Rhodopseudomonas sp. BAL398: one gene and its partner. The protein of the gene in region 1 interacts with the protein of each later gene in a pairwise test. Links are inferred from orthologs where the notes say so. Each region holds a gene or a part of one and is shown on either strand. Other genes may lie near its edges. The genes, in order: ileS and RBJ75_RS27120.

Region 1 (8,831 bases):
GGGACCCCTCATCATGTCTGATTTGATCGGCCGGAAATTGATGGCGCTGGCGCTACTTGTCGGCACGCTGGCGCTGCTGCTGCCGGGCGGCGCCGCGGCGCTGGATCGCCGCCAAAACGCCCCCGGCGAGTTCGATTTCTACGTGCTGAGCCTGTCATGGTCGCCGTCTTATTGCGCCAAGGCGGCCGAGCGCGGCAGCCATAGCCGCGCCCAGCAGATCCAATGCGGCGGACGGCCCTATTCCTTCATCGTGCATGGGCTGTGGCCGCAATATGAGCGCGGCTTTCCTGATTTTTGCGAGCGGCCGGCGCCGCGGCTCAGCCGCGACATCATGACGTCGATGCTCGATCTGATGCCGGCGCCGGGGCTGGTCTACAGCCAATGGGACAAGCACGGCACCTGTTCGGGGCTCGGCCAGCGGGCCTATTTCGAAACCGTCCGCAAGGCCCGCGCCGCTGTCAAGATACCGCCGGATTTTCTCGACCTGCAGCAGCAAGTGACCATCACGCCGCAGGCGCTCGAGGAAGCCTTCATCAAGGTCAATCCGGGCCTGAGCGCTTCGGCGATCGCGGTGAGTTGCGACCGCAACCGGCTCAGCGAGGTGCGGATCTGCCTCAGCAAGAATCTGCAATTCCGGGCCTGCGAGGAGACCGACCGCCGCGCCTGCCGCCGCAATTCCGTGGTGATGCCGCCGATGCGCGGCGGCTGATGCGCGCGGCCCGGCTTTTGCTCCGATGGCCACGCAACGGCAACGGCAACGGTGGTCGCAGTCGCGACATCGCCGTTGCGCCGTCTTGACTTCGATTGCGGCTCCGCGTCACCGTCCCGCTCCCACCTCAGAATGACCGATTGAATCCGACAATGACTGGTTTTGCCGTTATCCGCGACACCACGCCCGCGTCCGCGATCCCCAAAGGGGCGGTGGTGGCGATGGGCAATTTCGATGGCGTCCATCTCGGCCACCGCGCCGTGATCGCGGCCTGCAAGGAAATGGCGCGGATCCGCCGCGCGCCGGCCTTGGCGGTGACGTTCGAGCCGCATCCGCGCAGCTTTTTCAGCCCCGACACGCCGCAATTCCGGCTCACCGACGAGGCCGGCAAGCTGCGGCTGCTGGCCGGCACCGGCCTCGACGGCGCGGTGATCCTGTCGTTCGACGCCGCGCGTGCCGCCACCACGGCGCATGACTTCATCCGCCAGGAGCTGGTCGCGCGGCTCGGCGTCCAGGGCATCGCGGTCGGCTATGATTTCCATTTCGGCAAGGGCCGGGGCGGCTCGCCTGCCATGCTGGTCGGCGAGGCGCCGGCGCTCGGCATCGAGGTGGACGTCCAGCCCCATATCGATTTCGGCGACCATCCGGTGTCGTCCAGCGCGATCCGCAAGGCGCTGGAGCAGGGCCATATCGCCGCCGCCACCGAGATGATGGGCGGCCCCTGGTTCGTCACCGGCGAGGTGATCCACGGCGAAAAGCGCGGCCGCGAGCTCGGCTATCCCACCGCCAATATCCGGCTCGACGCCAATTGCGGGCTCAAGCACGGCATTTATGCGGTGCGGGTCGGCCGCAACGGCCAGCATATCGACGGCGTCGCCAATTTCGGCCGCCGCCCGACTTTCGACAATGGCGCGCCGCTGCTGGAGGTGTTCCTGTTCGACTTCAAGGCCGAGCTCTACGGCGAAACCCTCGATGTCGCCTTCATCGCCCATATCCGCGACGAGGAGAAATTCGAAGGCGCCGAAGCGCTTGTGCGCCAGATGGACGACGACAGCGCCCGCGCCAAGGCGGCTCTGGCCGCCGACCACGGCGCGTTCCCGGTGCTCGGCAAGGTGGGATGACCAAGACCGAAAAGCAGAAGATGCTGGCGGGCGAATTGTATCGCCCTGGGGATAAGGAATTGCAGGCCGATGCCAGCGCCAACAAGGCCTGGCTGGTCCGCTATAACGCCGCCGGCGCGCTGCTCGCCGCCGATCGCCACGTCCTGCTGTCGGAGCATTTTGCTCAGGTCGGCGAGGGCGCGGTGGTGCGGCCGCCGTTCTTTTGCGACTACGGCTACAATATTTGCCTTGGCGCCGGCGTTTTCCTGAATTTCAACTGCGTCATTCTCGATGTGGTGTCGGTCAGCATCGGCGACCGCACCCAGATCGGTCCGGCGGTGCAGATCTACGCCGCCGACCACCCCCGCGACGCCGCCGCCCGCCGTGACGGCCTTGAATTCGGCCGCCCGGTGCGGATCGGCTGCGACGTCTGGATCGGCGGCGGCGCCATCATCCTGCCCGGAATCACCATCGGCGACGGCGCGGTGATCGGCGCAGGCAGCGTGGTAACCCGCGACGTCGCGCCCGGCGCCACGGTGGCGGGCAATCCGGCCCGGCCGATTGCTGGCTAGATCGATCGTCCGAGGCCAGGAATGCCGTCATTCCGGGGCGCGAGCAGCGCCGCTGCGAGCGAACCCGGAATCTCGCAGCAACTGCCAGCGTCTCCCTCGCCGCAAGATTCCGGGTTCACTCGCCCTTCGGGCTCGCGCCCCGGAATGACGGCCATTTGGTGACGAGCCGGCAAGCGCAACCGGAAACGCCATAAGGATGACAGCCAGCCGGCGCCGCGGGGCTTTGCGATCCGCTGGCCGCCTGCTAATGAATGCCCATGTCTGCGCGGCGCACCTTCATCAGCATTAGCGTCCCGGCTTTCGCGTGAACTTTGAGTTCGGCGCAAGACCGGGGCCTTTTCCGTTTCATCGCGATCGATCGCGTTTCCGCGCCTCTTGACCCAGAGATTCCATGTCCGAAGCACCCGAGAAGTCCGACGCCCCCAAAGCCGACGCCACCAAGGCCGGCAACGACTATTCCAAGACCCTGTTCCTGCCGCAGACCGAATTTCCGATGCGCGCCGGATTGCCGCAGCGCGAGCCCGAAATGCTCAAGCGCTGGGAGGAGATCGACCTTTACGGCCAGCTGCGGCAGAGCGCGAAAGGCCGCGCCAAATTCGTGCTGCATGACGGGCCGCCCTACGCCAATGGCAACATCCATATCGGCCACGCGCTGAACAAGATCCTCAAGGACGTGGTGACCAAGAGCCAGCAGATGCTCGGCTTCGATTCCAACTACGTCCCGGGCTGGGACTGCCACGGCCTGCCGATCGAATGGAAGATCGAGGAAGAAAACTACCGCTCCAAGGGCAAGCCGAAGCCGAACTTCAAGGACTCGCCCGCGATGGTGGCGTTCCGCAAGGAATGCCGCGCCTATGCGGGCAAATGGCTCAACGTGCAGCGCGACGAGTTCAAGCGCCTCGGCATCATCGGCGACTGGGCCCATCCCTACGCCACGATGGACTACTTCGCCGAAGCCCAGATCGCCCGCGAACTGATGAAATTCGCCGCCAACGGCACGCTGTATCGCGGCTCCAAGCCGGTGATGTGGAGCGTGGTCGAAAAGACCGCGCTGGCGGAAGCCGAGGTCGAGTACGAGGACTACACGTCCGATACGGTGTGGGTGAAGTTTCCGGTGGAACGAGTCGGACGACTCGAGGGCCGCCACCCGGCGGAGATCCCCGGTGGGTTTGAGGATGCGTCAGCGCTTCTTTCAAAAAGGGCTGCGATCGTAATCTGGACGACGACGCCCTGGACGCTTCCGGGCAATCGCGCGATCAGTTTCTCGTCGAAGATTTCCTACGGCGAATACAAGGTCACCGACGCGCCAGCCGACAATTGGGTCAAATCCGGCGAGGTTCTGATCCTCGCTGATACGCTTGCGGAATCGTTCTTCAAGCAAGCTCGCGTCACGGCGTTCGAGCGCGTCGCCGACGTCTCGGCTCAGGCACTTGTGATGATCGCATGCGCCCACCCGCTGAAGGGCGTCGGCGGCGGCTATAACTTCACCGTCCCCCTGCTCGACGGCGATCACGTCACCGACGACACCGGCACCGGCTTCGTCCACACCGCGCCCGGCCATGGCCGCGAGGATTTCGATATCTGGATGCAGAATGCGCGGTCGCTGGAAGCGCGCGGCATTTCGTCGGTCATCCCCTACACCGTCGATGAAAACGGCGCGCTGACCGAGCAGGCGCCGGGCTTCGTCGGCAAGCGGGTGATCACCGACAAGGGCGAAAAGGGCGACGCCAACGAAGCGGTGATCAAGGCGCTGATCGACGCCGACATGCTGCTGGCGCGCTCGCGGCTGAAGCATCAATACCCGCATTCCTGGCGCTCGAAAAAGCCGGTGATCTATCGCAACACCCCGCAATGGTTCATCGCGATGGACAAGCCGATCGTCGACTCCCCTCCCCCTTGCGGGGAGGGGTCGGGGGTGGGGGGTGCGGCGAGCACGGCATCCGCGGCTTCCCCCCCACCCCAACCCTCCCCCGCAAGGGGGGAGGGAGCGGGCCTCGCTGCGCCGCTCCCTCAAGCAACTTCTCCGGGTGACACCCTGCGCGCCCGCGCTTTGCAGGCGATCTCGGTGACCCAATGGGTGCCGCAGGCCGGGCAGAACCGCATCAACGGCATGATCAACACCAAGCCCGATTGGGTGATCTCGCGGCAGCGCGCTTGGGGCGTGCCGATCGCGGTGTTCGTGCGCGAGGCCGGCGACGGCTCCGCCGAAATCCTGGTCGACGACGCCGTCAACAAGCGGATCGCCGATGCCTTCGAGGCCGAGGGCGCCGATGCCTGGTACGAGGAGGGCGCGCGCGAGCGCTTTCTCGGCTCGCGCGCCAATGAGGAATGGAAGAAGGTCGACGACATCTGCGACGTCTGGTTCGATTCCGGCTCCACCCACGCCTTCGTGCTGGAAGACCCGGTGCATTTCCCCGGCCTCGCCGGGATCCGCCGCAAGGTCGATGGCGGCGCCGACACCGTGATGTATCTCGAAGGCAGCGACCAGCATCGCGGCTGGTTCCAGTCGTCGCTGCTGGAAAGCTGCGGCACCCGCGGCCGCGCGCCCTATGACGTGGTGCTGACCCACGGCTTCACGCTCGACGAGAACGGCCGCAAGATGTCGAAGTCGGTCGGCAACACCGTCGAGCCGCAAAAGGTGATCGCATCCTCCGGCGCCGATATTCTGCGGCTGTGGGTCTGCGCCACCGACTATGCGGACGATCAGCGCATCGGCCCGGAAATCCTCAAGAACACCGTGGAGACCTATCGCAAGCTGCGCAATTCGCTGCGCTGGATGCTGGGCACGCTGCATCACTACAAGCCCGAGGACGCGGTCGCCTTCGCCCAGATGCCGGAGCTTGAGCGCTTGATGCTGCATCAGCTCGCCGAGCAGGGCACCATCATCCGCGCGGCCTATGCGGAATTCGACTACAAGACCGTGGTGTCGTCGCTGTCGGCCTTCATGAATTCCGAGCTGTCGGCGTTCTATTTCGATATCCGCAAGGACACGCTGTATTGCGATCCGCCGTCGTCGCTGGCCCGCAAGGCGGCGCTGACCACGATCGACATCATCTGCGATTCGATCCTGAAATGGCTGGCGCCGGTGTTGTCCTTCACCGCCGAGGAGGCGTGGCGGATGTACAAGCCCGACGCCGAGCCGAGCGTGCATCTGACCCTGTTCCCGCTTGGGCTCGATCAGTTCAAGGACGATGCGCTGGACGCCAAATGGCGGGTGATCAGGGCAATCCGCCGCGTCGTCACCGGCGCGCTGGAGGTCGAACGCGCGGCCAAGCGGATCGGCTCGTCGCTGGAAGCTTCGCCGATGATCTTTCTGCCCGAACAGATCATGGAGGGGCTCTACGAGGTCGACTGGGCCGAGATCTGCATCACCTCGAACGCGATGGTCACCATCCTGCGCGGCAACGACACGCCGCCGGCCGATGCGTTCCGGCTGCCCGAGCTGGCCGATGTCGCCGTGGTGGTGGAACGCGCCGTGGGCACCAAATGCGCCCGGTCGTGGAAGATTTCCTCCGATGTCGGCGCCGATCCGGACTATCCCGACGTCTCGCCGCGTGATGCGCATGCATTGCGGGAATGGAAGGCGCTGGGGGCAGCTTGAGCGCAGCAATGGCGATCGCCAGCACCGAGCACAACCTTGAACCTCATGGTGAGGAGGCGCCCTTGCGCCGTCTCGAACCATGAGGCCTGATCCTTCGAGACGCGCGCCAAAGCGCACTCCTCAGGATGAGGGGGGCGGGCTTGTCCTGCGCAAAGGCAGTCTTTCACCATGACCCCCGCTCTCCGTCTCGGCATCATCACTGCCACGCTGGCGCTGGCGCTCGACCAGGCCTCGAAGCTGTGGCTGCTCTATGTGTTCAATATCGCGCGTCGCGGCGCGGTCGAGGTCACGCCGTTTTTCGATCTGGTTCTGGCCTGGAATACCGGCATCAGCTATGGCTGGTTCGCCGATCAGGGGCCGACCGGGCAGGCGATCATGCTGGCGGTGAAGGCGATCGCCGTGGTGGCGCTGGCGTTCTGGATGGCGCGCTCCACCACAAGGACCGCGACCTTCGGTCTCGGCCTGATCATCGGCGGCGCGATCGGCAACGCCATCGACCGTCTGGCCCATGGCGCGGTGGTCGATTTCGCCCTGTTTCACCTCCGATTCGGCGACAAGACCTATAACTGGTATGTCTTTAACCTTGCCGACGTGGCGATCGTTGTCGGCGTGGCGGCGCTGTTGTATGACTCCTTCGTCGGCGTACCCGCCGCAAAAGCGCCCTGATCCCGGCCGATACGGTCGGATCGGCATGGCACGCCCGGATATGGCGTTTTCCGACTAGGACGTGACCCAAGCAGGGCGTTGCCCAAGATTGGCGGCCTGACGAAGAATTGAACAGGATCAACATGATGCGCGAGACCAAAACCGCTGGTTGGGTTTTGCATCCTTCAGCAAGGATGTTGATGCGGGGGCTGCGGCTCACCGCGGTGTGTGCCGGTATCGGCCTGGTGCTGGCGTCCGGCGTAGCGCGCGCCGAAGACCCCGAAGAAGACGATTCGACCTTCGAAGAGAAGATCATCAAGAAGATCATGACCGGGCTCGGCGGAACCAATATGGAGAATGGCGGGATCACCTACCGCGAACGTTCCCCGTTGGTGGTGCCGCCCAATCTCGATCTGCCGCCGCCGGAAGCCGGCAAGCGTGCCGCGAATGTGCCGCCGAACTGGCCGGTCGATCCCAGCATCGCCGAGCGCAAGCGTCAGCGCGAGCTTGCCAAGACCAAGGTCACCGGTCTGGAGAGTTCCCGTCCGCTGATGCCGAGCGAACTCGCCGCGGGCCGCATCAAGCCGGGTCCGACGCCGACGGAATCGCTGCAGCCGGGCAACAGCCTCAACAACCCGGTGCTGAGCCCGTCGCAGCTTGGCTACAAAGGCGGATTGTTCAGCACCATGTTCGGTGGCAACAAGGCCGAGACCGCGCCGTTCCCCGGCGAGCCGACCCGCGAATCGCTGGTGCAGCCGCCGGTCGGCTACCAGACCCCGTCGCCGGATTATGCCTATGGCACCGGCCCGAAGGAATCGCTCAACAACAAGCACACCGACATCATGACCGGCAAAGAGGTCAGCAATTGAGCGTGGCATCCGCTGGCCTCGCGCCCGTTTTGCCCGCCGTGGTTCGCCACATTGCCGATCGCAAAAGCTTCGTCCAGCCGCGCGGTTTTCGCCGCGTGATCGCGGCGCTGGCGTTGAGCCTGACCGCGGCGGCACTGCCGTGCGCGGCGACGGCACAGACCGTGACCTCGGCGCCGCCGACCACCTTCGCGCTCGCCAACGGGCTGCGCGTGGTGGTGATCCCGGATCACCGCACCCCGGTGGTGACCCAGATGATCTGGTACAAGGTCGGCTCCGCCGACGAGACCCCGGGCAAATCCGGTCTGGCGCATTTTCTCGAACATCTGATGTTCAAGGGCACCGCCAAGCACCCGGTCGGCGAGTTCTCCAACACCGTGCTGAAGATCGGCGGCAACGAGAATGCCTTCACCTCGACCGACTATACCGGTTACTACCAGCGCGTGCCGCGCGACCAGCTCGGCAAGATGATGGAGCTGGAAGCCGACCGCATGACCGGTCTGGTGCTCAAGGACGAGAATGTGCTGCCCGAGCGCGACGTCGTGCTCGAGGAATACAATATGCGGGTCGCCAATAATCCCGACGCGCGGCTCACCGAGCAGATTATGGCGGCGTTGTATCTCAACCATCCTTATGGCCGACCGGTGATCGGCTGGCGTCAGGAGATCGAGAAGCTCGACCGCGACGACGCGCTGGCGTTCTACCGCCGGTTCTACGCGCCCAATAATGCGACGCTGGTGATTGCCGGCGACGTCGAAGCCGCCGATATCCGCCCGGAGATCGAGCGCTATTACGGCGCGGTGCCGTCGCAGCCCTTGATTGCGCCGCGCCGGATCCGGCCGCAGGAGCCGCCGCCGGCGGGGCCGCGCACCGTGACGCTGGCCGATCCGCGGGTCGAGCAGACCAGCCTGCGACGCTATTATCTGGTGCCCTCCGCCACCACGGCCGCCAAGGGCGAGAGCGCGGCGCTCGAAGTGCTGGCGCAGCTGATGGGCGGCGGCGCCAATTCCTATCTCTACAAGGCGCTGGTGATCGACCGGCCGCTCGCGGTCAGCGTCGGCGCGTCCTATCAGGGCACGTCGCTGGACGACACCCAGTTCGTGATCGCGGTGTCGCCCAAACCGGGCGTCGACTTCGCGGCGATCGAAAAGGTGATCGACGGCGTGATTGCCGATGTCGGACGCGACACGGTGCGGGCCGAGGATATGGAGCGGGTCAAGACCCAGCTGATCGCCCAGGCGGTCTATGCCCAGGACAGCCAGGCCACGCTGGCGCGCTGGTATGGCGCTGCGCTGACCACCGGCCTCAGCGTCGCCGATATCCGCAGCTGGCCAGACC
Region 2 (7,781 bases), 2.5 Mb from region 1 along the record:
CCCATGTGATGAGCGAGGACGGCCAGGAAAAGAGCCGGGTCACGGTTCGCTGATGCATCGCGGGCGGCGATCACCCTCGCCGCCCCGTCCGGCATATCGCAATAGGGCCCATGCGCGAATCGCCCACCGGGCGAGCGCGGGCCGCAGGGAGAGGATCATGACCGAGATTGCACGGATGCATGGCGTTCTCGACGCCAATGGCGAGCGCGTGAAATCGCTGCAGACCGTCTACGTCTACGAAGCGCCGGTGCGGATCTGGCATTGGGTCAACGCGGCGTTGATCCTGGTGCTATGCGTCACCGGCTATTTCATCGGCACGCCCTTGCCGTCGGTCCCCGGCGAGGCCTCGGCGAGCTTCCAGATGGGCTATATCCGCTTCGCGCATTTCGCCGCGGGCCAGACCCTGATCGTGTTCTTTCTGCTGCGGCTATATTGGGCCTTTGTCGGCAATAAATTCTCCCGCCAGGTCTTCTATCTGCCGATCTTCAACCGGGTCTGGTGGTGGGGCATCCTGTACGAGCTGAAATGGTACATGTTCATGGTCAGGGACCCGAAGAAATATATCGGCCACAACCCGCTGGCGCATGTGGCGATGTTCTCCTTCATGCTGTTCCTGATCTTCATGATGCTGAGCGGCATGGCACTGTATTCCGAAGGCGAAGGCATCGATAGCTGGCAACACAAAGTCTTCGGCTTCATGTTCTGGGTCTTCCCCAACAGCCAATCGCTGCACACCTGGCATCATCTCGGGATGTGGGCGATCACCATCTTCGCGATCGTGCATGTCTATGCCGCGGTGCGCGAGGACATCCTGAGCCGCCAGAGCATGATCTCGTCGATGGTGTCCGGCGAACGCCTGTTCCGCGACGACATCGACGATTTTCCGCGGTGAGCACCATGATCGCACGCGACAGGCAGCAGACTCTGGATCGGCCGCGCCGCGTGCTGGTGCTCGGCATCGGCAATATTCTGTGGGCGGATGAAGGCTTCGGCGTCCGGGTGGTGGAGGAATTCCACCGCCGCTTCACAATGCCCGACAACGTCACCCTGCTCGACGGCGGCACCCAGGGGCTGTACCTGGTCAATTTCGTCCAGGAGGCCGACGATCTGATCGTGTTCGACGCCATCGACTACGGCGTCGCCCCCGGCACTTTGAAGCTGGTGCGCGACGACGAGGTGCCGAAATTCACCGGCGTCAAGAAGATGAGCCTACACCAGACCGGCTTTCAGGAGGTGCTGAGCGCGGCCGATCTGCTCGGGCGATATCCCGCGCGCCTGGTGCTGATCGGCTGCCAGGCGCTGGATCTGGAGGATTGGGGCGGCCCCCTCACCGACCCGGTGCGCGCGCAGATCGGTCCGGCGATCGCGGCGGCCTGCGCGGTGCTCGCCGAATGGGACGTGCCGGTCAGTGCGCGCACCACGCCGCTCGCCGAATCCGAAGGCCTGCTCGGCAATGATATCGATCTTGCGCGCTATGAGCGGCGCGACGCCGCCAACGTCAACGGATAGGTCACCTTCGATGTGCCTCGGCATCCCCATGACGATCGTCGAAACCAACGGCATGTCGGCGCTGTGCGAACGGCGCGGCGAGCAGCGCCGGGTCTCGGTGCTGCTGCTCGACCGCCCGCCGGTCGGCGCCCGGGTGCTGGTGTTCATCGACAATGCGGTTCGGCTGCTGGACGCCGTGGAAGCCGAACAGATCGACAATGCCCTCGAGGGGCTGGCGGCGGCCTGCAACGGCGACAGCTTCGACCATCTGTTCGCCGACCTGATCGATCGCGAGCCGCAATTGCCGCCCCATCTGCGGGACGGTTAGCCGCCCGGAGGAGCGCGACCGTCACCATGGCGGCGGTGGAAAGCAACTATCCAATGAAGCGAGGTAGATTAACACCCCTTTGGGCAGATGGTCTCCGACACCGCCAATGAGGCGGTATTACAATGTGTTACGGGTGGATAATCGATATCCAGCGCTGGCATGCAACTTGCTCACGTTGGTATACGACCTACTCGAGTGACAACTAAATTGCCCAACAAGAGGCGGAAACCCGTCCAATGGGAGGAAACATGACATCGCGCACGCCATCCATCCGTCTCCGGCCCGGTCTGCCGACACTCGATGTCGCGGAGGTGGACGCATTCCTGACATCTGCTGAGGCAGCAGGCGCGGTGCCGATCCTGCTGTTTTCCGGCGACGTCCAGCGCTGGCCCGAAGCCGCCGATGTCGCCGTGGTGCTTCCCGAATTGATCGAGGCGTTCCAGGGCCGGCTGCACGGCGCGGTTATCGCGCCGCAGGCCGAGGCCGCATTGGCAACCCGCTTCTCGGTTCAGGTCTATCCGAGCCTGGTGCTGTGGGGCGGCGGCGAGGTGCTGGAGATCATTCCCAAGATCAAGGACTGGTCGGTTTACGTCGCGCGGATCAGCGCGGTACTCGACCGTGGCGGCCAGCCGGCGCGCAGCAGCGCCAAGGTGGTCAAGTCGATGTCGTTTTTGAATCGGGGGGCGTCATGAAGCAGGGTTTTTGGGTGGCGCCGGAAGGCGCCGAACAGCCGATCAATGTATTCCCGATCGGCGACGAAAGCCTCGACGCCCGGCACGGCAGCCTGACCGGCGCCGGTGCCATCAAGGCGCTGGCGTCGTTCGACGGCGCCGCTTTGGCCGCGCAATGCCCGCGCGCGATGGCGCTGCTGGAGCAACTCACCGCGGCGCTCGCCAGCCAGCGCGCCGACGCGCCGTCACGCGCATTCCGGCTCGACGATTTCACCGCGATGGAGCGCAAGCTGGTCGCCGACGTGTTCGGCGAAGGCGAGGTCAGCGGCGTGGTGGCGCTGCCGGATGGATCGGTGGCGCAGATCCAGGAATCGGTGCTGGCCGGGCTGTGGCAGATCAGGCTGGAGGGTGGCGACGCGCCCAGGGACTATGTCGAGGTCGCGGCAATCCCCGAACTGGTGCTGCGCGCCGCCTCCGACCTGACCGCGCCGGATCTCGTCCCCGGCACGCCGCCGCCCGACGCGATGAATGTGATGCCGGTCTTGAGCGAAATCCGCGACCGTGCTTTGGCCTATCAGCCTGGCGATCCGTCGCGCGTCATCAACTTCACGCTGCTGCCGATGAGCCCGGTCGACATGACCTTCCTGCAGCAGACCCTGCGCAACGGGCCGATCCGCCTGGTGTCGCGCGGCTACGGCACCTGCCGTGTGCTGGCCACCGGGGTCCGTAATGTCTGGTCGGTGCAGTTTTTCAACGCCATGGACATGATCATTCTCGACACGCTCGAGGTCGGCGGCGTGCCGACCGTTGCGATCGCCGCCAATGAGGATTTTGAGGATTCCGCCGAGCGGCTGGCCGAGATCAGAGAGGCCTATTTCAAATGAGCAGCTTTGAGAATTTCGGCGTCCGCGAGGATATCGCCGACGCCGCAAGGATGGAATGCGGCATCTGCTGGACCGTCTACGATCCGGCGCAGGGCGACGCGGTGGCGCAGATTCCGCCCGGCACGCCGTTCACGGCTTTGCCGGCGGACTGGACCTGCCCGAATTGCGACGCGGTGCGGGGCAAATTCATGATGATCGAAGGCGACAACTGACGCTTGGCGGAAGGACGCGGATGACAAGTGCCATCGCCTATGCGGCCTCGCTGGAGGCCTGTTATCGCCGCATCGGCGACACCGCGATGCGTGGCCTGCCGATCTATCATGACGCGCTGACGGTCGAAGCGATCGGCTTCGAGAGCCATGACGATGCGATCAGCGGCATCCTGATCACACCCTGGTTCATGAACCTGATGCTGCTGCCGTCTGACGGATCGCCGGCGGCGCGCGCGCGCGGCGCATCGTTCAGCCACGATTTTGCGGTCGGCGCCTTCGACTTCACCGTCGGCGAAATCGACGGAATGGGGCGGATCGCCAGTTGCTCGCTGTTTTCCCCGATGTTCGACTTCGCCGACATGGCGTCAGCGCGTGCCAATGCCGAAGCCGCGATCGCCGAAATCCGCCATCCCGCGCCGGAGATGCCGAAGACCCGCGTGGTCGCCGCGCTCGATCGCCGCAGTTTTTTGCGCGGCGCGGTGACGGAGCCGCGGCCATGAGCACGCCCGGTGCAGACATCGATATCGCGCTGCTGCTCGATGATGGTCGCGTGGCCGATGTCGGCATCGTGCCGCGGCGGCTGCCGGCGCTGGGCAAATTGCTGGCGGGACGCGAAGTGGCGCAGATGCTGGTGCTGCTGCCGCGGCTGTTCGCGCTATGCTCCACGGCGCATCGTGTCGCCGCCCAAACCGCGGTCGATGCCGCGCGCGGCATCGCGACCTCGCCGCAGCAACGCCGCTTCCGTCACGCGGCGCTGCTTGCCGAGCGATTGGCCGAGCAGTTGCGCGGTGCGGTCACGGCGCTGCGTTTGCTCGAACATCCGCCGATCGCCGACGCGACGCGCCAGGTGATCGGCGCCGCCGCGCTGTTTGCGGACGAGACGGCGAACGATGGTCCGGCGTTGTTGCGCGGCATCGATCGGATCCAATCCGCCTTCGATCAGATCGGCATCGCCGATCTGATCCCGGATGAGAGCACCGCACGGTTCAGCGCATCGGGACCATCTGCCCTCACCGCCTCTGATGACCTCGCCGTCATCGCAAGGCTGGCGGATGGCGGCTCCCGCTATGCGGCGGCACCCGATCTCGACGGCTCCGTTCCGGAAACCGGCCCCTGGGCACGTTCGCGTCCGATGGCGTCGCCCGACAATGCGGCGGCAAGGCTGCGCGCGCGGCTGGATGAACTCGTCACCATGCCGAAAAGCCTGCGCGGCCTCGTTACCGACGCCGCGCCCTGCCCAGACGCGCCGATCGGTTATCGCCTCGCCGCCAATCTCGGCGCCGCCGCGGTCGAGACCGCGCGCCGCCGGCTCTATCATCTGGTCGAACTCGATCGCGACGGCCGGGTCGGCCGCTTTTCTTGCCTCGCGCCGACGGAATGGAATTTTCACCCCCGCGGCCCGCTGGCACGGATGCTGCGCGGCGCCACGCTGCAATGCAGCGACCGGCAAGCGGTCGACCAGCTGATCGCCGCTTTCGACCCCTGCGTCGGCTACCGGCTCACCCTTCGGGAGACGGCCGATGCATGAAATGGCGTTGTGCGAGGGCGTGATCGAGATCATCGAGGCCGAGGCGCGGCGACAATCCTTCGCCAAAGTCAAAACGGTGTGGCTGGAAATCGGCGCGCTGAGCCAGGTCGAGCCCGAGGCGATGCGGTTTTGCTTCGACGTTGTTGCGGCGCACTCGATCGCCGCCGCGGCAAGACTGGAGATCATCACCTCGCCCGGCGAGGCCTGGTGCATGAGCTGCATCAAAACCGTCCCGGTGAAACGCCGCTACGATCCCTGCCTGTGCTGCGGCAGCTACCAGCTGCAAGTCACCGCGGGCGAGGAGATGCGGGTCAAGGAATTGGAGGTTGCCTGATGTGTACGGTGTGCGGTTGCGACAATCAGAATGCCAGCATCGAGCCCGGCGCCAAGCCGCACGGCCATGCGCATCATCACCATCACGGCGATGGCGCCGGCCATTCCCATCCGCATTCCCATGATGATGGCGATCATCACCATCATCATCACCCCGACCACGACCATGATCATCCGCATCCGCCGGCAGGCGACACGATCGATTTCGGCGGCGACCTGGCCGGCGTCCATGTGCCCGGATTGAGCCAGCAGCGCATCGTCCAGATTGAGCGCGATATTCTCGGCAAGAATGACGAGCTGGCGCAAGCCAACCGCGCCCGCTTTGCCGCCGCCCATGTGTTCGCCCTCAACCTGGTCTCCAGCCCCGGCGCCGGCAAGACCGCGCTGCTGGTGAGGACGATCAATGACCTGAAAGGCACCAGCCCGATCGCGGTGATCGAGGGCGATCAGCAGACCTCGAATGACGCCGAACGAATCCGCGCCACCGGCGCCGCCGCGATCCAGGTCAATACCGGCAAGGGCTGCCACCTCGACGCCGCGATGGTCGGCACCGCTTTCGACAGACTACCCGCGATCGACAACGGGCTGTTGTTCATCGAAAACGTCGGCAATCTGGTCTGCCCGGCGGCGTTCGATCTCGGCGAGGCCCACAAGGTGGTGGTGTTCTCGACCACCGAGGGCGAGGACAAGCCGCTGAAATACCCCGACATGTTCGCGGCCTCCAGCCTGATGCTGATCAACAAGATCGATCTGGTGCCGCATCTGGATTTCGATCTGGCGCGCACCATCGAATATGCCAGGCGGGTCAATCCAAAAATTGAGGTGCTGACGGTGTCGGCCCGGACCGGCGAAGGCATGAAGGCGTTCTACGCCTGGATCGCCAAGCGCGCCGCGACGCTGGCGACCGCGGCCGAGTGAGCAAAGGACAAACCAGATGTGCCTTGCCATCCCCGCCGAAGTCACCGAATTGCTGCCCGACGAGATGGCGCGCGTCAACATTGACGGCGTCGGCAAGATCATCTCGGTGGCGCTGATCGAAAATCTCAAGGTCGGCGATTACGTGATCCTGCATGTCGGCTACGCGCTGACACGGATCGATCCGGAAGAGGCCCGTCACACATTGGCGCTGCTGGCCGAACTTGGCGGCGTCGCGGAGCCGGCGTCATGAAATATGTCGACGAATATCGCGACGGCAACCGCGCCCGCCAGCTCGCCGAGGTGATCGCCGCGACGGCTGCGCCGGACCGACTCTATCGCTTCATGGAATTTTGCGGCGGCCACACCCATGCCATTTCGCGCTACGGCCTGGAAGACCTGCTGCCGGACAATATCCGGATGATCCACGGCCCGGGCTGCCCGGTCTGCGTGCTGCCGGCCGGGCGGATCGACATGGCGATCGCGCTGGCGCAGCGCCCCGAGGTGACGCTGTGCGTCTATGGCGACCTGATGCGGGTGCCGGGCTCGCAGCGCAATTCGCTGCTGCGCGCCAAGGCCGCGGGCGCCGATGTGCGCATGGTGTATTCGACGCTCGACGCCATCGCCATCGCCGAACAGCAGCCCGCGCGCGAGGTGGTGTTCTTCGCCATCGGCTTCGAGACCACCACGCCGCCGAGCGCGATGGCGATCCGGCTCGCGACCGAGAAGCGGCTCGGCAATTTCAGCATCTTTTGCAACCACGTGCTGACGCCGCCGGCGATCCAGGCGATTCTCGACGGCGTCGATCTCGCCGATCCCGACCAGGTCGCGCTCGACGGTTTTGTCGGCCCCGCCCATGTGTCGACCGTGATCGGCACCAGGCCCTATGAATATTTCGCCGAGACCTTCGCCAAGCCCGTGGTGATCGCCGGCTTCGAACCGCTCGACGTGATGCAGGCGATCCTGATGCTGGTGCAGCAGGTCAATGAGGACCGCCACCAGGTCGAGAACCAATATATCCGCGCCGTCAACCGCGACGGCAATCAGCGCGCGCAAGCCGCGGTCGCCGAGATCTTCGAGTTGCGCGCGCAGTTCGAATGGCGCGGCCTCGGCCTCATCCCTCACAGCGGCTTGAAGCTGAAGCCAGCCTATGCGGGTTTCGACGCCGAGTGCCGCTTCGAGATGCCCGAACTCACCGCGGCCGACAATCCGGCCTGCGAATGCGGCACGATTCTGCGCGGCGTCAAGAAGCCGGCCGACTGCAAATTGTTCGGCACCGTGTGCACGCCAGACAATCCGATGGGCTCCTGCATGGTGTCGTCGGAAGGCGCCTGCGCCGCGCATTGGACCTATGGCCGGTTCCGCGACATCCAGAGGAAGGCGTCATGAGCGATAAGCGCCGCAAGCTCAATCTCAGGACCG

The links.
Region 2: the proteins of ileS (region 1) and RBJ75_RS27120 interact in binary tests that used the Escherichia coli proteins (3 or more experiments, as listed by UniProt). The link is inferred for Rhodopseudomonas sp. BAL398 from one-to-one orthologs.

Annotation. Positions count from the first base shown.
Region 1 is NZ_CP133111.1:3,251,910-3,260,740, reverse strand. What follows is about bases 2,430-6,182. They hold ileS (isoleucine--tRNA ligase), read left to right. Parts: upstream 2,430-2,772; coding sequence 2,773-5,982; downstream 5,983-6,182. Other genes in these bases: lspA (signal peptidase II), read left to right, coding at 6,151-6,182. Outside these bases: RBJ75_RS15450 (ribonuclease T2 family protein), read left to right, coding at 41-709; RBJ75_RS15445 (bifunctional riboflavin kinase/FAD synthetase), read left to right, coding at 862-1,830; RBJ75_RS15440 (sugar O-acetyltransferase), read left to right, coding at 1,827-2,381; more of lspA, read left to right, coding at 6,183-6,648; RBJ75_RS15425 (hypothetical protein), read left to right, coding at 6,774-7,496; RBJ75_RS15420 (M16 family metallopeptidase), read left to right, coding at 7,592-8,831. UniProt on the Escherichia coli protein: Catalyzes the attachment of isoleucine to tRNA(Ile). As IleRS can inadvertently accommodate and process structurally similar amino acids such as valine, to avoid such errors it has two additional distinct tRNA(Ile)-dependent editing activities.
Region 2 is NZ_CP133111.1:5,760,487-5,768,267, reverse strand. Bases 1-2,703 are described here. They hold RBJ75_RS27120 (HyaD/HybD family hydrogenase maturation endopeptidase), read left to right. Parts: upstream 1-897; coding sequence 898-1,509; downstream 1,510-2,703. Other genes in these bases: RBJ75_RS27105 (hydrogenase expression/formation protein), read left to right, coding at 2,505-2,703; RBJ75_RS27110 (hypothetical protein), read left to right, coding at 2,065-2,508; RBJ75_RS27115 (HypC/HybG/HupF family hydrogenase formation chaperone), read left to right, coding at 1,520-1,816; cybH (Ni/Fe-hydrogenase, b-type cytochrome subunit), read left to right, coding at 158-892; RBJ75_RS27130 (nickel-dependent hydrogenase large subunit), read left to right, coding at 1-53. Also shown: more of RBJ75_RS27105, read left to right, coding at 2,704-3,371; RBJ75_RS27100 (rubredoxin), read left to right, coding at 3,368-3,583; [NiFe]-hydrogenase assembly chaperone HybE, read left to right, coding at 3,604-4,083; RBJ75_RS27090 (hypothetical protein), read left to right, coding at 4,080-5,111; hydrogenase maturation nickel metallochaperone HypA, read left to right, coding at 5,104-5,445; hydrogenase nickel incorporation protein HypB, read left to right, coding at 5,445-6,362; RBJ75_RS27075 (HypC/HybG/HupF family hydrogenase formation chaperone), read left to right, coding at 6,379-6,612; hydrogenase formation protein HypD, read left to right, coding at 6,609-7,748; hydrogenase expression/formation protein HypE, read left to right, coding at 7,745-7,781.